DNA from 4 places in the Rhizobium sp. BK512 genome. Region 1 is predicted to be linked to each of the others. Evidence: predicted binding sites of a transcription regulator. Region 1 holds the regulator's gene; each other region holds the start of a gene.

Region 1 (5,877 bases):
GCTAATGCCAAGTTACCGTGATGCCATTTTGTGCATCGCGGCATCATCTTTTAGGCAGTGCAGCGATGAGCTGAATGCATAGCAGAACACCATGATTTGACTGGTTTTTTCGCTCCTGTGAATTTTCCTCGTATTTCAATCGATTATTGTTTGCGCGTTTTGATCTGAGGTTGCATTCTGACGGTATCCGGGGGCGGGTCCAGGCGATTATGACGGGGTTGGAGACAAGAGAACGGTACGAGCAATCCATTGATGAAAATATGGATTTTGCTGGTGTTGTGCCGCGCGCCGTTGTGCCTCTATCGGCTCGGACGCAGGTTGCGATCCCGTTTCGATGGCGATTGGCGACCGTTGCAAAACGATACGCCGGGTCGTCCGTGCGCATGGCGACCGAAGAAGCCGGTCACGGTCGCCTCGTTCTCTTCTCGCCGGTCTTCCTTGGTGCGGGTGCTGCGACCTGGTTTCTGGCAGCCTCGAACGTTCCGGCGGTCTCGCTCGGCCTTTGCCTGCTCGTTCTCCCCATTGCCGTTGCGCTCTGCAGCCACGCCCGGACCAGACTGCGGGCAATACTGCTTGCCCTGCTTCTCTTTGCCGGCGGGATGCTCTCGGCACAGATCGAAACATGGCGGGCAAGGACGCTGATCCTCGATTCAGCCGTGACGACAACGCTGACTGGCCGGATCGAACGGCGAGAGGGCGATGGTGAAGGGCGCTGGCGTTATATCCTTGACGTCACCGGCACGGATGCCCCCGAAATCAAGCGTCCTCCCGAGCGCATCTCTGTGCTCGTACGCGGCGCCGCCCGGCCCTTTGAACTCGGCGATATCATAGAGGGCAGGGCGCGTCTGACGCCTCCGGCAGGACCCGCGCTTCCTCACCTCAACGATTTTGCCTTCAGCGCCTATTTTGACGGCATTGGTGCGAACGGCTTCTTCTATGGAGCACCGAAGAAGGTTACGGAACAGGCGGGCTCTGTCGGCGAGACCGTCCTGGAGTGGTTCTACCGCCTGCGAAGCGGCATCGGCGATCGGATTCGCTCCACTCTGCCGGGCGACACCGGGGCCTTTGCCGCTTCACTTGTCACCGATGAGAGACGAGCGATCTCGGATGAAACGACGGAGGCACTGCGGCAGTCCGGCCTTGCCCACATCGTGGCGATCTCTGGCCTCAATATGGCACTCTCCGCCGGTATCTTCTTTGTCGGGCTGCGCGTCATTCTCAGCCTGTTCCCGGGTATTGCGCAGGCGTGGCCGACTAAGAAGATCGCGGCAGCCGGCGCACTCGCTGCGGTAACGGCCTACTATCTGATCTCGGGTTTTGCCGTTTCAGCCGAACGCGCCTTCATCATGATGGCGATCATGCTGGTTGCCGTCTTCTTCGACCGGCCGTCTATCAGCCTCAGAAACGTGGCGCTGTCGGCTCTCGTGATCCTCGCGGTCTCACCATCGGAAGTGCTCGGACCGAGCTTCCAGATGTCTTTCGCCGCAACACTTGCCCTGGTCGCCGGATACGACCTCTGGAAAGGGCGGCCGATGAGGGAGAATGCCTTTGCCAAACTTCCGATCATGAAACCTTTCTTCATGGTCGGCAGCTTCTTCGGCGGTATTTTCCTGACGTCTCTCATCGGTGGTTTCTCGACGGCGCTGTTTTCGATCGAACATTTCCACCGGCTGACTGCTTATGGCCTGCCGGCAAATCTCGCGGCCATGCCGGTCATTTCCTTCATCGTCATGCCGGCCGGCATGCTGGCGATGCTGCTGATGCCTTTTGGTCTGGATGGCTGGCTATGGCCGGTGGCAGGCTTCGGGCTCGACCTGGTGATCGCCATTGCAAAGGCGGTGGCGGGGTGGGGCGGCAATATAGATGTTGCCCGCTTACCCGGCTGGTACTTTCCGGCAGCCGTCTTCGGCTTCCTGTTGCTGACCTTGCTCAGAACCCGGTTGCGGCATATCGGAACCGCGATAATCACTGTTTCAACGTTCGCTGTTGTGTTGCTTCCATCAGAAGCGGTGCCCGACGTCGCCATCTCGGAAGACGGCAGCCTGGTCGCTGTAATCGATGGAGAGGCAATGGCTTCAAACCGTGAAAAGCCGCCAGCCTTCATTTTCGAACAATGGCAGAGGGCACTTGCCATCGAAGAGCATCAGAAGCCGGTTATGCTTCAAGCAACCAAGACACCCACCATGTCAGATGGCAAAAGATTGCAGCTGTCACCCGATCAACAGAATGAAGCCAGAGAGGCAATGAGGCAGGCACTCGCCATCAGCCCAACGTCACGATTCTCTTGCCAAAAGCGCACCTGGTGTACCGCCTTGCTAGGCAATGGAAAGAAACTGACTGTCATCGAAAATGCTGCCTATCTCGGGCCGGCCTGCGATACGGCCGATATTGTCGTAACCCCTGTCCGATTGCGCTTGGACCGTTGTCGTTCCGGCGCGCTGCTCTTTACCGGCGAGACGCTACGCAAGACAGGTTCTGTCGAGCTTCGCTTCACAGATAGTGGAATCGATGTCGCAACCGCATTCGGCCCATTGCAACGCCCCTGGATGCGCCACCGCGCCTATGACTGGCGCAGCGATACATTCACAGACGCAAGCCAGTCACCGGTCAGTGATAGCGGCGAATGAGGCCGACAAGCTTTCCCTGAACCTTCACTCGATCCGGTGGGAAAATTCGGGTCTCATAGGCAGGGTTTGCAGCCTCGAGCGCAATCGATGCGCCCTTGCGGCGGAAGCGCTTGAGTGTTGCTTCCTCGTCGTCGACGAGGGCAACGACGATATCACCCGGGTTGGCGGTGCTGCCATTTCGGATGATGACGGTGTCGCCATCGAAGATGCCGGCTTCGATCATCGAGTCGCCGCGAACTTCGAGCGCATAATGTTCGCCGGAGCCGAGCATATCGGCAGGAACGGTGATGTCATGCGTATTGTTCTGGATTGCCGAGATTGGCACACCGGCAGCGATGCGGCCCATGACCGGGACGGAGACCGAGTTGCCGTTATCGGCAGCAGGCGCTGGTTTTGCCGGAGCCGGCGCTGCAACGGGCTGCGGCTTGCCGAGGCTGCCTTCGATGACGCTCGGTGAAAAGCCGCGACGTGGCTGCAGGCTGGGGCTGTAGGCCTCCGGCAGTTTGATGACTTCGAGCGCGCGTGCCCGGTTCGGAAGCCGGCGAATGAAGCCGCGCTCCTCAAGCGCCGTGATCAGCCGGTGAATACCGGATTTCGAGGCCAGATCCAGCGCATCCTTCATCTCGTCGAAAGACGGAGGAACGCCCGACTCCTTCATCCTTTCGTGAATGAAAAGAAGGAGTTCCTGTTGTTTGCGCGTAAGCATGGCGTGCACCCCAGTCTTGAAACAAATCCAGAACGGACACTATATGTTCCATATGTGTTCCGCAAGTAGCTAAATTTTCGTAAAACTTCTGTCCATTCTGGTGAGAATTTTATTTTTCTCGCGCCCGGGCCTTCGCGGCCTTGTCTCGCAACACCTGCTGAAGCACATCTCCTTGTGACTGTTGGAGGGGACCTAATGAGCCAAGATACGCTTGCAATCGATCATCTCGTTTTGCCGGTTACCGATATCGACCTTGCCCGCGAAAGACTTGGCAAGCTTGGTTTCACTGTGGCGCCGGATGCCCGTCATCCTTTTGGGACCGAAAATGCCTGCGTTTTCTTTGCCGACAAAACCTATCTGGAGCCCCTGGGTGTCGCGAGCGTCGAAGAGAGCGAGGGGGCAGCACACGATGGCAATGTGTTCACCGCCCGCAATCAGGCTTTTCGCTTCCGCTGCGGCAGCGAAGGACTGTCCGCGATTGGCTTTGCGACGGCAGATGCAAAGCACGAACATGCTCGATTCGTGAAGGACAGTATGAGTGCCGGTTCTGTGCTGCAGTTCGAGCGCCCTGTTAAAATGCCGGATGGCACGGAGAATATTGCCGGCTTCCGGCTCGCCTTCGCTGGCGACCTGCGGGCACCGGATTTCTTTCTCTTCGCAGTCGAACGCGTTAATCCGCTTCCTGCCGACCGGACCGCGCTTGAGACCCATGCCAATGGTGTCACAGGCATTGCCGAGATCGCGCTCGCGGCCCCCGAGCCGACAGCCTTCGGTGAGTTCGTTCGCTCCACGGCAAAGGGCGCATCTACTGAGGTCACGAGTTTCGGGCTGGACGTGCCCACCGGAAACGCAAAGATCAGCCTGATGACCCCGGAAGGTCTGGAGGCTTATTTCGATCTTGCCACGTCGGATACCGATCGTGGTCTGCGCGGTCGGGCGATCCGCTTTGCTGTCGGCGATCTGGCCGTGACAGAAGCGCATTTGGCTGCTAACGGGGTGACCTATACACGCAAGGGCAACCGTATTCTGGTGAAGCCTGCGCCCGGCCAGGGCGTACTCTTCGCCTTTGAGGAAACATCATGAGCTCTACTACCAACTCCGTGGTGACGGTCGGCGAAGGCGCCGGCAAGGTCACCTTCTCCAATGCTTCACGTCTGTCGCTGATTGCTGGCGCTTGCGAAATGGAAAGCCGCGACCATGCATTCATGGTTGCCGGCACATTGAAGGAACTCTGCGCCAAGCTCGGCATCGGGCTCGTCTACAAGACCTCTTTCGACAAGGCGAACCGGTCGTCCTTGTCGAGCAAACGCGGTGTCGGCCTTGAAAAGGGGCTGGAAGTTTTCGCCGATCTCAAGAAAGAACTCGGCATTCCGGTTCTGACCGACATCCACAACGAAGAACAATGCGCCGAAGTGGGTAAGGTCGTCGATATCCTGCAGATACCAGCCTTTCTGTCTCGCCAGACGGATCTCCTGGTCGCCGCTGCCAAGACCGGCCGCGTCATCAACGTCAAGAAGGGCCAGTTCCTGGCGCCTTGGGACATGAAGAACGTGCTCGGCAAGCTGAACCAGAGCGGCAATCCGAACATTCTGCTCTGCGAGCGTGGTGCGTCCTTCGGTTACAATACCCTGGTCTCCGACATGCGTTCCCTGCCGATCATGGCAGCAACGGGCGCCCCCGTCATTTTCGACGCCACGCATTCAGTCCAGCAGCCTGGCGGGCAGGGGGAAACCTCCGGCGGCGAGCGGCAGTTCGTGGAGACGCTGGCCCGTGCAGCCGTGGCCGTCGGCGTCGCCGGTGTCTTTATCGAAACCCATCAGGATCCTGATAACGCCCCCTGCGACGGGCCGAACATGGTCTACCTCAAGGACATGCCGCGACTTCTCGAGAAGCTTCTCGCCTTCGACGCGATCGCCAAGGCCGCCTGAACAGCGGGCGGCATCACGCTGCCGCCCGGGACGGGCGCTTTTCCTCCAGTGCGAAGCGGGAGAGCATGCGCCCGAGCTGGGACGCCTCGGTGCCGAGTTCCTGGCAGGCGGCGTTCGTTTCCTCGACCATGGCAGCATTCTGTTGGGTCACCTGATCCATCCGGTTGACGGCAGCGTTGACCTCGACAAGCGCGACCGACTGTTCCGAAGACGAGCGCACGATCGCTTCGATCAGCGCCGTCACCTGCAGCACTTGGCGGTCGATATCGCCGAGTGCCTCGCCGGTACGGTTGACAAGTGAAACGCCCGCGGAAACCTGTCGCGACGACGTCTCGACGAGAAGCTTGATCTCCTTGGCGAGATTGGCAGAGCGTCCGGCGAGCTCGCGGACTTCCTGAGCGACGACGGCAAAGCCTTTCCCCGCGTCTCCGGCGCGTGCTGCCTCGACACCTGCGTTGAGCGCTAGAAGATTGGTCTGAAAGGCGATCTCATCGATGGCGTTGATAATATCGCCGATCCTGACCGCTGAGTCCTCGATCTTCTCCATGGCAGTCACTGCTTCACGAACGATCTCGGCGGAATGCGCCGCGCTCTCCTTCGTGGCTGACATCATCGC
Region 2 (5,877 bases), on a different contig from region 1:
CGCCATCGCCGAGGAAACCGCGTCTGCTGTGGTCGAACAGCTTATTGGCGGTTCCGCTGCCAAGACTGACGTTGCCGCTGCCGTCGCAGCAGCCGAGAAGGAGGCTTGATCGATGGAATTTGCTCTTGATGCAACTTTCTTCGCCCTTGTCGGCCTCGTTATCTTCCTGGCCCTGATGGTTTACCTGAAGGTTCCGGGCATGATGGCGAAGTCGCTGGACGACCGTGCCGATCAGATCCGCAACGAGCTGGCAGAAGCCAAGCGTCTGCGCGAGGAAGCCCAGCACCTGCTCGCCGAATATCAGCGCAAGCGCAAGGAAGCTGAAGCCGAAGCTGCCCACATCGTGGCGGCTGCCGAGCGCGAAGCCGAAATGCTGACCGCTGAAGCCAAGAAAAAGACGGAAGAATTCGTCGCTAACCGCACGGCTCTTTCCGAGCAGAAGATCAAGCAGGCCGAAGTCGATGCGATGAAGGCCGTTCGCTCTGCCGCAGTCGATCTCGCCATCGCAGCCGCCGAAGCCGTTATCGGCAAACAGGCCGATGGCAAGGTTCAGTCCGAACTCTTCGGTCAGGCCGTCGGCGAAGTGAAGACCCGCCTGAACTGAGCCGCAGCTCGATACTATTGGAAAAGCCCCGCTTCGGCGGGGCTTTTTGTTTTATTTGTATGGGTTGTCTGGCGTGATGCGCGTGCCGGCGATGGCGGTCTCGCACGACCGAGCGGTCCTGAGATGCGAGTCACGACCGCGGTTATTCGCCGAGCATCTCGCCGTTCGCTTCGATCTCTACGCCATCCTTGCGCAGCGGCCGGAAGGTCATCCGGTGCAGCGAGCAAGGGCCATGCTTCTCGATACCGGAGCGGTGCTGCGCGGTGCCATATCCGGCATGGGCGGCAAAACCATATTCGGGAAATACAAGATGCGCGCGTGCCATCATCCGGTCGCGCGTCACCTTCGCCACGATGGACGCGGCGGCGATCGAAACCGATCGGGCGTCGCCCTTCACCACAGCCTGCCCGGGGCAGTCGAGCCCGACAGGCACATCGAGCCCATCCGTCAGCACATAACTTGCCGGTACGGAAAGGCCGCAGATCGCGCGGCGCATGGCGTCGAGGCTTGCCTTGCGGATATCGGTTTCGTCGATGCGGGTGGAGCTGGAAGAAGCGATGGAAACCGTGGCGGTTGCAAGAATTTGGACGAACAGCTCCTCGCGCTTCTGCGCCGAAAGCTGTTTGGAATCGTTGAGACCTTCAGGAATGCGCTTGGGATCGAGGATCACGGCTGCAGCAACGACAGGGCCCGCCAGTGGCCCGCGTCCGGCCTCATCGGCGCCCGCGACGGGCCAGTGGCCGGCCTTGCGAGCCTTCAGCTCCAGCCGGAAATCCGGCACGAGGGGGACCTCTTCAAAGAGCAGAGGAGAATCGGGTGACGTGCGACGTTTCATGCGGTTGAACCTCGCACGCCAACCCGATTTCCTGCAAGCCCCCGGATCAGGGCGGCGACGGCCGGGGGCAGTCCGGCAGATGGTGCGGTCAGGGCCATCCGCAGGAATTGCGCAAGACAGAAGACGCAGGGCAGGTCTTCTTCACGTCTTGCGCAAGCTCACAAGCAATTCCAGCAAAAGTGCGTAGCGGTTTCACGTCCGGAATTGCGTAAACAACAAAGCAATTCCAGCAAAAGTGCATCGCGGTTTTGCGTTTTCGGAATTGCACGAAAATATCCAGTCACAGCAACGAAAGCTGCACGCCGCTTCCATTCGGCGGCACGAAGAGATCATCGCGCAAGGCAAGGCTTCGACGGGTCAATTCCAGCCGCTTCGCAGCCATCTCGAAGCGTCGGGCGATCTGCCACGCGTAGGGTCCGGCGCCTTTCATGCGCTTGCCGAACTCGGCGTCATAATCCTTGCCGCCACGCATTGAACGCACCAGCGACATGACATGACGGTAGCGGTCAGGATAGTTCTGCAGCAGCCAGTCGCGGAACAGGGGGCTTACTTCCAATGGCAGCCGCAGCAATACATAACTCGCTTCTTCCGCTCCTGCCGTTTTGGCGGCATCGAGAATGCGTTCCAGCTCATGATCGTTGAGCGCGGGGATGATTGGCGCGGCCATCACGGACGTACGCACACCGGCCTCGGAAAGCCCGCGGATCGCCTCCAGCCTGCGCGTCGGCGTCGAAGCTCGGGGCTCCATGAGGCGCGCAAGCTTGCGGTCGAGCGTCGTGACCGAAATGCCGACGCGCACGATGTTCTTTGCCGCCATCTCCGTGAGGATATCGAGATCGCGCAGGATCATCGCCGACTTGGTGACGATCGCAACGGGGTGGTTCGCCTTGTTCAGCACTTCGAGGATCTGCCGCATGATGCGCCATTCCTTTTCGATCGGCTGGTAGGGATCGGTATTGGTGCCGATCGCGATGACGCGCACCTTGTAGCCGGGTTTGGCAAGCTCGCGCTCCAGGAGCTTCGGTGCGTCCGGCTTGGCGAAGAGCTTGCTCTCGAAATCCAGCCCTGCCGACAGGCCCATATAGGCATGGGTCGGCCGGGCAAAGCAGTAGATGCAGCCATGCTCGCAGCCTCGATAGGGATTGATCGACCTGTCGAAGGAAAGATCGGGAGACTCGTTGCGGGTAATCGCCGTGCGTGGCTTCTCGATCTGGACATCCGTCTTGAAGGGGGGCAGTTCCTCGAGCGTCTGCCAGCCATCATCGAAGGCCTCGCGCTGTGTCGGCTCGAAGCGGCCGGTGGGGTTCAGCCCCGCACCGCGGCCGCGTCGCCGGTCGACTTCGACGCGCAGCCCCGAGGCCGCGATCATCGCGTCGGCAATATCTGCCTTATTGGCAGGCGCAAATGCCGCCTGTCCTGCAAGGGACTGTGGTCTCATCGGATTCTCCAGCGGCGAAAAACGTTCGATTTCGCTCGTTTGATGATTATATTCCTATCGGCAAAAAGAGAACAATGCAAGAACAAAATGAGGAAAGTCGCACTGGCAAATTTTTGTGCGGCGCTCTATAAACAGGCAATGTTGACTGTTGTTCTTGAATGCCAGGATCAGGAACCTGAGCTGGCCCAGACCCTATCGGTATTGGTGGCGGGCGCCGTGGAGGGCCTCGTCAGCGACGTGGTCGTGCTCGATCACGGCTCCCGCGATGGTACCTCGCGGGTGGCGGACGCTGCCGGCTGCCGCTTCCATTCGCAGTGGGATATCAAGGACATCATCCGATCGGCCCGTGGCGAATGGCTGCTTTTCGTCGAGCCGGGCGCAAGACCGCAGGCGGGCTGGATCGACGAAGTTTCGGAATATGTCGCCTTGAACAAGGTCCCTGCGCGCTTCACTGCCTCGCGCGGCTATCGACGTCCCTTCTTCCAGCGCGTCGGTCGTTCAAGGCCGCCGCTCGAACTCGGCCTGCTCATGCCGAAGAAGCTCGCCATTTCAGCGGCAAAGAGCGGCATGCGCTTGACCGAATTCGTCAAGGCACAGAAGCCGCGTCAGCTTTCCAGCGAATTGATTCCCTCCTGGGTCGCCCGTGCCGCGCGGTAGCTACGACATTTCCGCGACATTGCGCAAAAATGGCGCCCAATCGAATTTTGCGCTATAATTGGAGCATGGCGCCGCCGAAGCGCCTCGCTTCGTAACGGATGGCCATGAGATGCCGGTGAGCGGCAGAGCAGGTCAACGAAAATCTCCTCTTCTCCCGGCTTCCGGCGAAAGGAGGTGCGTCATGCTACGCAATATGGTCCACGGCCTGCTGGCCGCCATACTGACGACATCGCTGATCGCGCATCCGCATCCGGCAGCATCGCAGATGATGCGCAGTTGCGCAGGCCGATCCGAGATCGTCAAATTTCTGGACAGCAACTTTGGTGAAAAGCTCACCGCAGTCGGGTTGATCAATCAGAACGCCATTCTCGAGGTCTATGCCGCCGAAAGCGGCACTTGGACGCTCCTCGTCACGGATGTTCATGGCATAAGCTGCGTGCTGTTATCAGGCGACAGCTGGGAAACGATGCCCGCCCTGCCGGGTCTGGCAACATAGAGGACATCGCTGTCGCAGCCGGTCTATTTCGTCGCGCCGCGCTTCAGATGTTCGTCGAGCCGGGGCATGATCTCCACGAAATTGCAGGGCATCTGCCGGTAGTCGAGCTGCGCCTTCAATATACCGTCCCAGGCATCCTTGCAGGCGCCGGGCGAGCCCGGCAGCACAAAGATGAAGGTGGCGTTGGCAACACCTGCCGTAGCGCGCGACTGGATCGTCGACGTTCCGATCTTGTCGTAGGAAATCCGGTGGAACACGGCCGAAAATCCATCCATCCGCTTTTCGAAGAGCGGTTCCAGCGCATCGGGCGTCACGTCACGGCCGGTAAAACCGGTCCCGCCCGTGGTGATGACGACGTCGATTTCCTTGGCTTCCGTCCAGGCACGCACGCGGGCGGTGATCCTCTCGCGGTCGTCGGGAACGATATCGCGGTCGATCAGCTGATGTCCGGCTTCCGCAATTCGTGCCGCCAGCGTGTCGCCGGATTTGTCATCGGCCGGCGTACGCGTATCCGAAACGGTCAGAACCGCTATGCCGAGCGGAATAAAAGGTCGTTTTTCGTCCAGGCCTGCCATCACGCGCCTCCCGCGAAAGTCTCCGTCGCCTGGAAATACCAGTCCGGGCGCGCGGCGTGAAGACGCTCGGCGGCACGCAGCGCGGCAACGGGCGTCTCGAAAATGCCGAAGCAGGTCGCACCAGAGCCGGACATGCGGGTGAAAAGCGCGCCTTCTGCAGCGAGCATGCCAGAAATCTCGGCAATTTCGGGAACCAGCTCCCGCGCCGGCGGCTCAAGATCATTGCGTGTCGCTCTTATGGCTTCCATCCAGTGCGGCGACTTTTTCAGGACCAGGCGAGGATTATTCTTGATGACAAGCCGCCGGAAGATCTCGGGCGTGGAAACGCCTTTAAGCGGATTGGCGAGCACCACAGCGAAGGAGGGCAGGGCATCGGCCGTCTCTATCTGTTCGCCGATGCCGCGTGCAATCAGCGGCGTGCTTTTGAGGCACATCGGCACGTCGGCTCCAAGCGTCAGGGCGAGGGCAGCAATAGTTTCTGTCGGAAGCGGCACGTTCCACAGGCGCATAAGCCCGCGCAGAGTCGCTGCTGCATCGGCAGACCCGCCACCGATGCCGGAAGCGATCGGCAGGTTCTTCTCGAGATGGATGCGCACAGGCGGAGCACCACCCGCCGCTTCCCGCAGCAGGTCGCGGGCCTTCAACACCAGATTGGTGCCGGGGTCATCGGCAAGCACGTCGGCGAACTGGCCGGAAAGCGTGAAGTCATCGGCATCGGCTGGGGAAAACCCCAACCGATCGCCGTGGCGCGTAAACGTCACCAGCATTTCAAGAAGGTGATAGCCGTCGGCCCTCTGGCCCGTCACATGAAGGGCAAGATTGATTTTTGCGCAGGCATCTTCAGCAACGGCGAAATCGCCGAGCCCGGAAAGCAGCATGCCCGTTTCAGGCATGCGGCCTCAGGATTTCTTGTCGACCGGCGGCGGCGTCGCCGGCGGCGGGTCAGGCTGCTTCTTGTCGGCCGCCTTGGCATCATCGTCCTGCGCCGGCAAGCCGTTTGCGACCTTATCCTTGATCTTCGGGATCTGGGCTTCCTCGGGTTCGGAGGCGAGTGCCCGGTTCCACTGATAGACAGCTTCCAGCTTGCGGCCCACGCGCCAGTAGGCGTCGCCGAGATGGTCGTTGATTGTCGCGTCGCCAGCCTTGATCTGCGCTGCACGTTCCAATTCGTCGACGGCATCGTTGTAACGGCTGAGGCGGAAATAGGCCCAGCCGAGCGAATCGATGATGTAGCCGTCGTCAGGACGGAGCTCGACGGCCTTCTTGATCATC
Region 3 (5,877 bases), on a different contig from region 1:
GGCTCTCGATCTGGAAGGTTCCAAGCGTGTCCGCCTTCTGGATCATGGCATAGGTCGCCGGATCTTCCTGAGGGATATCGGCAAGGTCAAGGTCGATGTTCTTTGCCTCGCGCAGGAAGGCGAAGCTCTTGGCCATGCAGGTCAGCATGCCGAGTGCCAGAACATCGACCTTCATGAATTTCAACGCCTCGACATCGTCCTTGTCCCATTCGATTACCTGCCGGTCGACCATCGAGGCCGGTTCGATCGGGACGAGATCGTCGAGCCGGTCATGGGTGAGCACGAAGCCACCGGGATGCTGGCCGAGATGGCGTGGCGCGCCCATCAGCTGCTGTGCAAGCTGGAGGGTCAAGGCAAGGCGGCGATCCTCCGGATTGAGGTTGAGCTCCCTGACCTGCTTTTCGCCGACCACCTCGCTCCAGGCCCAGACGCCCGACGACAGCGCCTTGATCAGGTCTTCAGGCAGACCGAGCGCCTTGCCGACGTCGCGGATGGCGCCCTTCGTGCGGTAGCGCGTGACCGTAGCGCAGAGTGCCGCCTTGTGATGCCCATAGGTCTTGTAGATCCACTGGATGACCTCCTCGCGCCGCTCGTGCTCGAAGTCGACGTCTATGTCGGGCGGCTCGTCACGCTCCTTGCTGACAAAGCGCTCGAACAACAGATCGTTTGTATCGGGATCGATGCTGGTGATGCCGAGGATGTAGCAGATGGCGCTGTTGGCGGCCGACCCCCTCCCCTGGCAGAGGATATTCTGGCTGCGGGCGTAGCGCACGATCGAAAAGACCGTCAGGAAATACGGCGCGTAGCGCATCTCCCTGATGAGATCGAGCTCGTGGCGGATCGACCGCAGCACCTTTTGCGGCAATCCTTCGGGATAGCGTGTCGGAATATATTGCCGGACATAATGCTCCAGCGATTGCTGGGCATCCATACCGGCAACGATTGCCTCCTGCGGGTATTGATAGGTCAGTTCCTCCATCGAGAAGGTGCAGCGCGCGACGATCTCCGCGGTGCGGGCAAGTGCGTGAGGGTAACGCCCGAATAGTCGCTGCATTTCCTCCGGCGGCTTCAGGTACCGGTCGGCATGGCGCTCGCGCTCGAAGCCGACATCGTCGATCGTCGTGCGATTGCGGATGCAGGTTACCACGTCCTGCAGCTGACGGCGGGACGGTTCATGGAACAGCACGTCATTGGTGACGACGGTGCGGACCTTGTAGCGGGCCGCCATGGCGGAAATCTCGTGCAGGCGCAACTGGTCGTTCGGCCGGCGGCGGAGACTGAGAGACACATAGGCCCGGTCCTGGAATATCTCGGCCATTTTTCTCAGCCGGACGGCGCAGGTCTCGTCGGCAAGATCCGGCACCAGAATGCCGATCAGCCCTTCTGCGTAGAGGGAGACGTCGTCGAGGCTCAGGATGCACTTGGCTTTCCCGCCCCTGCTCTTTCCCAGCGTCAGCAATCGCGTCAGCCGCTGATAGGCAGCGCGGTCTGTCGGATAGGCCAGGATCGACATGCCCTCGCTCAGATCGAGACGGCAGCCGACGACGAGGCGAAGTCCTGTGGCGCGCGATGCCTCCAGCGCCCGAACGATCCCTGCCAGCGAATTTCGGTCGGTTATGCCAAGCGCCGCCATGCCCATCGCCTTGGCCCGCGCAAACAGTTCGTCGGGCGAGGAGGCGCCTCGCAGGAAGGAAAAATGCGTGGTGACCTGCAGCTCGCAATAGGTCATGAGAAGGTTCCGTGCAGGAACCAGCGATGCGATCCAGTCTCGGGATCGACACCGTCGCCGGCGCGATAGATCCAGTAGCGTTCGCCATTTTCGTCGGCGACCGTGAAATAGTCGCGCACGGCGAGCCATTCGGACGATCGCTGCCACCATTCTCCGAAGATGCGCTCAGGCCCGTCGGCCTGTTTGACACGGTAGCGCTTGCCACGCCAGGTAAACCAGACGGGAGGATGATCCGGCATGAGGGCCATGACCTCGATCATTTCCGGGCGATCGAGCAACCGGACCGGACGCGGCCAGATCAGCGGCCAGTTCTGCCCCTGCTCTTCTGCGACCGCCGAGATGGCTTTCAGCGATCGTTCGGCAACATCGCTTGCTACCGGTGCCACCCGGTAGATCCGAAATTTTCCGCGATTGGCGAGAATATCGACGAAGGCGGCGATGTCGACCTTGTCATCATCGATCAGGTTGGAGGCGATCTGCCGGTCTTCCAGCGGCTCGACGAGCGTCGCGGCAAGCGAGAGCTTTTCGATGCCGAAGCCCGGCTCGATGCGCTCGATCCGGTCGTGAAGAAGCTTCGTCAGCCAGGCAACGTCGCGCACTGGCTTGGCGGTACCGGCTCGCAAAGCCTGGACGCTATTGTCGACCCGGTGGACGATGAGATCGGCGCGGCGTACGCCAAGACCCTTTTCCTGAAGACCATGACAGAGCCTGCGCACCAGAACGGCGATATATTTGGCGATCGTCTCCGGCGCACCGATCGGTTCTGCGAAGGACCTGGAGACTTCGACCCATTCGGGCGCGCGAAGCGGATCGATAGGTTCTGCCAACCGGCCAAACATCTGGTCGAGCCTGCGGACGATTTCCGGCCCGAAGCGCTGCGTCAGCGGTGCCCTTGGCGTTGCAGCAAGCTCGCCGACGGTGCCAAACCCAAGGACGCGCAGGCCGGTGATGATCTCCGTGTCGAGACGAAGCGATGAGATCGGCAGATCGATGACGGCGTCAGCCGTCTTGCCTTTGGCGACCACCCGTGTCTCTTGCGCGATCGTGCGCGCCAATGCGTGGGCCGCTCCCCAGCTGTCGGCAACGACGGCGCGCGCGGGCAGGCCCTTGGCGCGGAAGCTGTTGACGAGGCGTGACAGCATCGGCCCTTCCCCGCCCTGCAGGTGGTCGGCCCCTTCGGTATCCATGACGATGCCGTCAGGCGGGTCGACCGCAACGATTGGCGAATATTGAGAGAGCGCCCAACAGGTGATGCGCTCCAGAGCAGCTTGATCAGCGCAGGGATCGGCATCGACCATGACGAGACCCTGCACCAGCGCCTGGGCCTTGGCCGCCGGCATGCCGCTTCGCAGGCCGAGCCTTGCGGCGTTGGCATCGACGGCCGACAGCCACCGCTTCGAACCGCTGCGGGCGACGACGACGAGCGGCGCCTCAGCGGGAATGGACGGATCGGCGCGTCTGATGCGATCCGTCGGCAGCGTCGGAAGAAATACGGAGACGACCCTGACCATCACATGCCTCGAGGATGAATTCTGCACTTTCGCCGGCCTTGATCCGGATCAGCTCGACATGCCAGCGCGTCCTGCCGATGCCGGGAACCGGAAGCGGCTCCGACGGCAGGACGCATATGCGCCAGCGCGAGACGGCAGCCGTCGGGCGCCCGAACTCGCCGGCCTCGGCCGGACGGCGCCAGCGCCGGATGATGAGGCCGAGCGCACCGGAGGCTTCGGCCGCCAGTTGAAGGCGCCGCGACGCGACCATAGGCAGGCGCGCCGTCTCGGCGACGACGGCGCCAAGCCCGCCGAAGCGCAGGGCCTCCTCGCAGGCTTCAAGCACATAGTCTTCGCGGATTGCCTCGACATAGATGACCCGGTCCGGATGCAGACCGGTCTGCGCCAGCGCAGGAGCAAAAAGGTCCGCTCGCGCCAGACACCAGACGACGCTGCCGCGCGTGCGGGCAGCGATGCCGGCGGCAAAAAGCGCGGCTGCCGCCCCATTGACGGCGCCGGCCCCACCGCCGGCAAATTCATGGATTGCACCATAGGCAAGTCCGCCACCTGGTAGCGTTTCGTCGATCTCGCAGACGCCGAAGGGAAGGACGTTCTTGGGACGGGCAGCCATTCCATCAAGGTGCTGAATGCGCGCCCGAAGCTCAGAAATCACAGGGTTTGCATTTGGGCGAGCCATGTCCGGTCTTCATCAAGGTTTGCAGAGTGCAGAAAAGCAGATATGTTCTTTATTTGTTCCTAATTGGAATGTGAGTCAACGCGCATGGTCTCGAACGGGATTTCGACAGGATGCGCTGTCCACATTGCCGGAAGGATAAAAAATCAACGAACGCAGCCAAATACGGACAATGGATGGACCGAAAAAAAATATCGACATATGCCACCGATGAGCTGACGCTGCGCCTCGTCCGGCAGCCTTCCATCACTGTCGCCTGTCTCATCTGCAATCGTCACGGCGCTTTTGACCGACAGGCGCTGATCAGGCGGCATGGTGCGGGCCTGACCTTTCACGCATTGCGCCGGCGGATGGCGATGGGATGTGCAAGGATGCACGAACCGGACGGCGTCGACCGTTGCGGAACCCATTTTCCCGGCTTCACCTCCGCCGGATCGGATCGGAAGTCTTAGTCGATCCTCTCCGCTGCTCTGACCCTGGCTGGAAAATGACGCTCGCAACGTTGTCCGCGGACAACATTGTACCGCGCTGATCGAAGATTTCCGCCGCCCCTTGTTGGTGAGGATGATCGCCCATGCGCATCCACATGCCGTCGATCCAGCGCGGACAACGCGTCCGACACTGTTCGAATCCGGCATGGGCTGGAAGATGCCCGCCGCTATGCGCTGCAGCTGCGGGGCAATGCAGCGGCAATCGCCAGGTAAGGTGCCTGTCACAGGTCCCTGTGGATAGGCGCGTGGTTAAGGGTTTGTGAAACTGTAACGAATCGGGCGATAATATAACTGCGCAGTTGGCCTCTCATTATCGAAAATTGCGCAGTTCGATTGGAAACCACGATGCTAGCGAATCCAGTTCTGAAAGACGATCAAGAGCACCTTCCGTCGCTTTTGGCAGCGGATGCTCAGGAGCTCGCCTATCAGCTCCAGCAGCACCAGGCGAAAATTTTCCCGCCGCTGTCTCGAAAGACGATGCGGCTGTTTTCCCCCACGGAAGCCGCCGGCTTCATCGGCATCGGCGAGGGTTATCTCCGCCAGATCGCCAAGGAGGGCCACGGACCGGACCCCCTTGCCAACGGCCGGCGGCAGTATGGTGCCGAAGACATGAACCGCATCCGTCAGGCACTCGACGAACGCAACGGTACGCCGAAATATGTACCGGTGCGACGTGGCGCTGAAAAACTGCAGGTCGTCTCCGTCATGAATTTCAAGGGCGGATCCGGCAAGACGACGACCTCAGCGCATCTCGCCCAATATCTGGCACTGCGCGGCTACCGCGTGCTTGCCATCGATCTCGACCCGCAGGCGTCGCTATCGGCGCTCTTCGGCCACCAGCCGGAACTCGACGTCGGCGAGGGAGAAACGATTTACGGCGCCATCCGCTACGAGAGCCCGGTATCGATCTCGGAAGTGGTGCGCTCGACCTATACGCCGAACCTTCACATCATTCCCGGCAATCTCGAACTCATGGAGTTCGAACATGAGACACCGAAGGCCATGGCGGGTGGTACTGCCGAATCCCTGTTCTTTGCCCGGATCGGTCAGGCGCTGACCGATATCGAAAGTCTTTACGATATTGTCGTCATCGATTGCCCGCCGCAGCTCGGCTTTCTCACGATGTCGGCGCTCTGTGCTGCGACCTCCGTGCTGATCACCGTGCACCCGCAGATGCTTGACGTCATGTCGATGTCGCAGTTCCTGACGATGACAAGCGAACTGATGTCGGTCGTCGAGCGGGCGGGCGGGCGCACGAGCTATGACTGGATGCGTTACCTCGTGACCCGCTTTGAACCCAATGACGGACCGCAGAGCCAGATGACCGGTTTCATGCGGGCGATCTTCGGCAACCGCATGCTGCAGAACGCGATGTTGAAATCCACCGCAATCTCGGACGCCGGCGTCACCAAGCAAACGCTTTATGAGGTCGATCGGGCACAGTTTATTCGAGGAACCTACGACCGCGCCCTG
Region 4 (5,877 bases), on a different contig from region 1:
TCTTCGATCGTCTGCGGCTCGCCGTGACGATTGATGTAGGAGGGGGCGGCGTAGACGTGCATATGCACGGTGAAAAGCTTGCGCTGGATCAGGTCCGATTGCTGCGGCTGACGAAGGCGGATGGCGCAATCGGCATGCCGCATGTTCACGTCCACTTCCTCGTTGTCGAGGATGAGCTGGATCTGGACGTCGGGATAGAGCTGCAGGAATTCCTGGATCTTGTCGGTCAGCCAGCCCTGGCCGAGGCCGACTGTCGTCGTGACGCGCAACTTGCCGGACGGCGTTTCCGTCGTCTCGGTCAGCTGCATCTTGACGGTTTCGAGCTTGAGCAGCACGTCGTGGGCGGTGCGGTAGAGCAGCTCGCCCTGTTCGGTGAGGATCAGGCCGCGCGCATGGCGGTGGAACAGCTTGGTGCCCACGTCCTGCTCGAGCGCACTTACTTGACGGCTGATGGCCGACTGCGACAGATGCAGCTTGTCAGCCGCATGCGTAAACGATCCGGCTTCGGCAGCTGCGTGGAAAATACGCAGCTTGTCCCAGTCCAATGGCATTCCCCCACCCCTCATGCCACTATTACTCCGCTGCTACGGCAACGGGCATATGGCCCGTCAGATAACGTTCTGCCTCGAGGGCGGCCATGCATCCCAAGCCTGCGGCGGTGATTGCCTGGCGGAAGGTGTCGTCCGTCACGTCGCCTGCGGCATAGACACCTTCGAGGCTGGTCGCAGTCGAATCCGGTGCGGTCCAGAGGTAGCCATTGTCCTTGAGCTTCAGCTTGCCCTTGAACAATTCGGTGGCCGGCGCGTGGCCGATTGCCACGAAGACACCGTCAACGGCGACATCGGTAATAGTGCCGGTGCGGGTATCGCGCAGGCGAGCACCGGAAACGGACGGCGGCATGGGGGGCTTTGCCGGCGTGCCCGTGATCTCGGCGACCTCGGTATTCCAGAGAACCTTGACGTTCTCCTTGGAGAAGAGACGCTCCTGCAGGATTTTTTCTGCGCGGAAGCTGTCGCGGCGGTGCACGACAGTGACCGACTTCGCGATGTTCGAGAGATAAAGTGCCTCTTCGACGGCGCTGTTGCCGCCACCGACCACGATCACATCCTTGTTGCGATAGAAGAAGCCGTCGCAGGTGGCGCAGGCAGACACGCCGAAGCCCTGGAAATGCTGCTCGCTCTCGATGCCGAGCCACTTGGCCTTGGCGCCGGTCGCGATAACAAGCGTGTCGGCAGTCCAGACCTGGCCGCTATCGGTGCGGGCAACGAAGGGGCGCTGGTTGAGGTCGACTTCGGTCACGAGGTCGTTGACGATTTCGGCGCCGACATGCTGAGCCTGCTGCAGCATCTGGTCCATCAGCCAGGGACCCTGGATGGGATCTGCAAAGCCCGGATAGTTCTCGACATCCGTGGTGATCATGAGCTGGCCGCCCTGTTCCAGACCGGCGATCAAAACCGGTTTCAGCATGGCGCGCGCGGCATAGACCGCTGCCGTATAACCGGCAGGTCCGGAACCGATAATGAGCACCTTGGTATGGCGGGCAGACATGGAATTTCCTTTCGATAGCAGGATGCGGCGGCTAAGAGGCGAATAAGGCCGTTTCGCGATCCCTGCGCCATTTATGAACGACCAATGCTTTTATTCAAGGGCAGCCTTGCATTACCAACAAGGCAAATGCAGGCGCCGTGCAAGATTCCGTCATCGGACTGAAACTTTCTTGCGTATTCCGTCGCTTTATATAGAAGCTGCCCACGGGGAATTAAAGAAAGGCCTGAGCGTGGTTCGCGCTGAACTTGACGTTATCGACATAAAGATATTGCGGGAACTGCAGGCCGACGGCCGCATGACCAATGTGGAACTTGCCGACAGGGTGGGAATTTCAGCGCCTCCCTGCCTGCGTCGGGTGCGTAAACTCGAAGAAGCGGGCGTCATCGAAGGCTATCACGCGATGTTGAACAGCCCGAGGCTTGGGCTCGATCTCGTCGCGTTCTGTATGGTCGGCCTCAAGCACCAGTCCGAAGCCAATCTGAAGGCCTTTGCTGCAGCCACCGCCGAATGGCCGCTGGTGCGCCAGGCCTGGATGGTTTCCGGTGACAGCGATTTCCTGCTGCATTGCGTGGCTCAAAACCTCACCCGTTTCCAGGATTTCGTCATCGAAGTGCTGACGGCCAACGAGCATGTCGATACTGTTCGCACCATGCTGACGATCCGACAGGTGAAGAAGCTCGGGCTGGTCGAGCTATAATCCAAAGCGCGTCGCGATCTTTCAGATCCGCTTGCCACGCTTCGGGCTCTTGTTTTCACGTGTCGTTTCTATTTGCGGTCGACATCTCCGTCTCGCCGCCTTCCGGATATGTCTATCACCTGGCTCGGCTTAAGCGCCGAGAAGCTGCCGGTAAATCCGGTTGATGGCTGTTGCTTCCTTTTCCAGCGCGAAATTTTCACGCACATGCCGGAGTGCTGTTTCGCCTTGAGCTGAAGTCAGCGCAGGATCGGCAAGATAGGTGGCGATGGCCGCCGTCAGTGCGTCGCCGTCGCCGGGCGGTACGATGACGCCGTTTTCGCCCGGTACGATCATTTCGGCGTAAGCGCCGGCGTCGGATGCCACGACCGGCGTCTTCGAAGCCATGGCCTCCAGTGGCGTCAGCCCGAAACCTTCGTTGCGGGATGGGGCGACATAGAGGCTCAGGCGGCGATACCAGACCTTGATATCAGGCACTTCGCCGATGAAGACGATGCGGTCGGTCAGACCGGCTGCGGCGATATCGGCCTTCAGCTTGTCGGCAAATGCCGTATGCTCCGGCGTGACACGGCCGGAAATGACGGCCGTCCAGTCCGGGTGCTGCGGCAGCAGCGCAATCATCGCCTGGACGAAAAGATCGGTGCCCTTCTGATGGCGCACGCGGCCGAAACAGCCGACGAGATAGCGGCCGGGCAGGCCGCTGGCGGCGATCGTATCGTCAGCCCCTTCAGGCGGATGGAAAAGCGTCAGATCGACGCCATGCTGGATGATCACATGCGGCACCTTGAGGAAGGAGCCGGAGCGGCTGCTGGTGGCGATGACGGCATCCATCCGGCGGATCAGCCAGCGGGTATAGGAGGTGTGGCGGCGCTGGGCGGCGGAGGTGAAGACGAGCTTCATCGGCATGCGCAGGACGTGGCGCATGAGGATGCCGACGGCCATTTCGTTGTTGCGGCGCGCATGCCAGACGCGCTGCCGGCGCCCGGCAGGCGGGCGCCAGAGGCCGGCAAGTTGCGGCCATTTCAACCGCGGAAGTTCCGGCGGAAGACCAGGGCCGAGAGCGGCGATCTTGATCCCCAACCGGATCTGGCAGGGGATGAGCTGAACGATCGTGGACGTGACGCCGGAGAGCCGGCGTTTCAGGTTGGGCGCGATGATCTCGACGTCACTGATGTCCGGCACTGGCTGCTCGTGCGAAAGGCGAGGGCGATCAGCCCCAGGAAACGGAAAGGATTTCGTAGGCCTTCGAGCCGCCCGGCGCATTGACTTCAATGGAGTCGCCGACTTCCTTGCCGATCAGCGCGCGGGCGATCGGGGAGGAGATGGAGATGCGACCCTGCTTCACGTCGGCTTCCTGATCGCCGACGATCTGGTAGGTCTTTTCTTCCTCGGTATCCTCGTCGACGAGCTTCACCCTGGCGCCGAACTTGATCTTGTCGCCCGACATCTTGGAGAGGTCGATGACTTCGGCGCGCGCCGTCAGGTCTTCGAGCTCGGTGATGCGGCCTTCATTATGGCTCTGTGCTTCCTTGGCCGCATGGTACTCGGCATTTTCCGAAAGGTCGCCATGGGCGCGCGCTTCCGCAATTGCCTCGATGATTCGCGGGCGCTCCTCCTGCTGACGCCAGCGCAGTTCTTCCTGCAGCTTGACGAAACCACCCTGTGTCATCGGTACCTTATCAACCATTTTTTCGTCCTTCTCTCCCCGCATCCGCAGTTCGCGCAGACACAAAAGAAAACAGGTCCCGAAGGGGACTTCGGAACCGTGTTACAAACCTAGTTCATTGCTTATAGCAGATCGGGACGCGCAATTTCCATAAAATTCGTATCGGCGCTTTTTATCATCAGCAGAAGTGCCTGCTTTTGAAGGGAACTTGCAGGGAAGCTCATTTCTTCGTCTTGATTTTGCCACCGTGAACATTTAGTGAACAAGATGATGAAGAAATCGCTTAGAGAACGGTTGGCGATCCTCTCCGACGCCGCCAAATATGATGCATCTTGCGCCTCCAGCGGCACGGTCAAACGGGATTCGGCTGGCTCCGGCGGGCTCGGCTCAACCGAAGGCGCCGGCATCTGCCATGCCTATGCGCCGGATGGGCGCTGCATTTCCTTGCTCAAAATCCTGCTCACCAATTTCTGCATCTACGATTGTGCCTATTGCATCAACCGCTCGTCCAGCAATGTCGAGCGCGCCCGTTTCACGCCGGAAGAGGTCGTCTGGCTGACGCTGGAATTTTATCGGCGCAACTATATCGAGGGCCTGTTCCTCTCCTCGGGCATTATCCGCTCGTCCGACCATACGATGGAGGAGATGGTACGCATCGTGCGCGAACTGCGCGTCACACATCATTTTCGCGGCTACATCCACCTGAAATCCATTCCGGAGGCGTCTCCACATCTGATCGAGGAGGCGGGGCTCTATGCTGATCGCCTGTCGCTCAATATCGAGCTGCCGACCGATAGCGGCATCAGCCGTTTTGCGCCGGAGAAGAAGCCCGCCAGCATTCGCCGCTCGATGGGCGATCTGAGGCTGAAGATCGAGGCGGCGGGAGAGCCGACGCTGCAGACCAAGCGGCGCAAGCGCTTCGTGCCGGCCGGGCAGAGTACCCAGATGATCGTCGGCGCTGACGGCGCCAATGATGCGACGATCCTGTCGACCAGCGGTCAGCTTTACAGCAGCTATGGTCTCAAACGTGTCTATTATTCCGCCTTCAGCCCGATCCCCGACAGTTCGAAGAACCTGCCGCTCATCAAGCCACCGCTGATGCGAGAGCACCGGCTCTATCAAGCGGATTGGCTCTATCGCTTCTATGGTTTCGGCATCGACGAGATCACTTCGACACAGCAGGGCGGCATGCTGGATCTCAATCTCGATCCCAAACTTGCCTGGGCGCTCGGCCATCGCGAGGACTTCCCTGTCGATATCAATCGCGCCGATCGCGAGAAGCTCCTGCGCGTACCGGGGCTCGGCACCAAAACGGTGAAGGCGATCCTGACGGAGAGGCGGCAGCGCCGGTTGCGGCTCGAGGATCTGCCGCGGCTTGGTGTCTCCCTTCGCAAGGTGCAGGCCTTCATCACTGCCGAGGGCTGGACGCCGCGTCGCCTGGCCGATCGACCGGACCTGCGCGCCATGTTCGAACCGCAACCCGAACAATTGTCGCTGCTATGATGCGCCGTGTCGTTCTGGAGGGCAGGGGGAATTTCGAGGAGTGGCGCAAGGCGGCTCGCGCCTTTGCCGCAGCCGGAATTCTGCCTGATGAAATCGACTGGCATGAAAGAAGCAGCGAACCGGGTTTTGCTTTCCAGCGTGATGCCTTGCCGCCCGATCCTCCCGTCGATGCCAGGACGATGAGCGTACCGCCGGCCTTCATGGCTTTGGCCGAGGCGGTGATCTGCCATAGCGATGCCAGGCGCTTCTCACTGCTTTACAGCCTGCTCTGGCGAACGCAGGAAAACCGGAACCTGCTGGAGCTGGCATCCGATGAAGAGGTGTCGCGCGCCCGGCTGATGCAGAAGAGCGTGCATCGCGACGCCCACAAGATGACGGCCTTCGTCCGCTTCAAGGAGGTGGCGGCCCCTGCCGGCGGGCGGCGTAAATTCATCGCCTGGTTCGAGCCCGATCATTACATTGTCGC

What was found. Region 1 encodes LexA, which represses DNA repair genes until DNA is damaged. Its sites were predicted from a motif close to TGTTCNNNNTGTGTTCNG; they were not measured.
Region 2: the regulator LexA is predicted to act here: its motif matches at 2,945-2,962, upstream of FHX06_RS21730 (PA0069 family radical SAM protein).
Region 3: the regulator LexA is predicted to act here: its motif matches at 3,960-3,977, upstream of FHX06_RS28620 (ImuA family protein).
Region 4: the regulator LexA is predicted to act here: its motif matches at 4,156-4,173, upstream of FHX06_RS03440 (putative DNA modification/repair radical SAM protein).

Annotation. Positions count from the first base shown of each region.
Region 1 is NZ_JACIAS010000002.1:779,631-785,507, reverse strand. Features, by position in the region: gene FHX06_RS09780 (ComEC/Rec2 family competence protein) at 210-2,627, shown strand; gene lexA (transcriptional repressor LexA) at 2,608-3,333, opposite strand; gene FHX06_RS09770 (VOC family protein) at 3,529-4,416, shown strand; gene kdsA (3-deoxy-8-phosphooctulonate synthase) at 4,413-5,261, shown strand; gene FHX06_RS09760 (methyl-accepting chemotaxis protein) at 5,275-5,877, opposite strand, start outside.
Region 2 is NZ_JACIAS010000006.1:230,721-236,597, forward strand. Features, by position in the region: gene FHX06_RS21715 (F0F1 ATP synthase subunit B) at 1-109, shown strand, start outside; gene FHX06_RS21720 (F0F1 ATP synthase subunit B) at 113-604, shown strand; gene FHX06_RS21725 (ribonuclease HII) at 747-1,439, opposite strand; gene FHX06_RS21730 (PA0069 family radical SAM protein) at 1,720-2,877, opposite strand; gene FHX06_RS21735 (glycosyltransferase family 2 protein) at 3,016-3,534, shown strand; gene FHX06_RS21740 (hypothetical protein) at 3,716-4,030, shown strand; gene moaB (molybdenum cofactor biosynthesis protein B) at 4,054-4,605, opposite strand; gene FHX06_RS21750 (4-(cytidine 5'-diphospho)-2-C-methyl-D-erythritol kinase) at 4,605-5,498, opposite strand; gene FHX06_RS21755 (tetratricopeptide repeat protein) at 5,505-5,877, opposite strand, start outside.
Region 3 is NZ_JACIAS010000009.1:229,999-235,875, reverse strand. Features, by position in the region: gene FHX06_RS28630 (error-prone DNA polymerase) at 1-1,729, opposite strand, end outside; gene FHX06_RS28625 (DUF6504 family protein) at 1,726-3,240, opposite strand; gene FHX06_RS28620 (ImuA family protein) at 3,161-3,916, opposite strand; gene repA (plasmid partitioning protein RepA) at 4,750-5,877, shown strand, end outside.
Region 4 is NZ_JACIAS010000001.1:676,080-681,956, reverse strand. Features, by position in the region: gene FHX06_RS03465 (LysR family transcriptional regulator VtlR) at 1-551, opposite strand, end outside; gene trxB (thioredoxin-disulfide reductase) at 574-1,548, opposite strand; gene FHX06_RS03455 (Lrp/AsnC family transcriptional regulator) at 1,778-2,245, shown strand; gene FHX06_RS03450 (glycosyltransferase family 4 protein) at 2,375-3,424, opposite strand; gene greA (transcription elongation factor GreA) at 3,453-3,929, opposite strand; gene FHX06_RS03440 (putative DNA modification/repair radical SAM protein) at 4,179-5,411, shown strand; gene FHX06_RS03435 (UdgX family uracil-DNA binding protein) at 5,411-5,877, shown strand, end outside.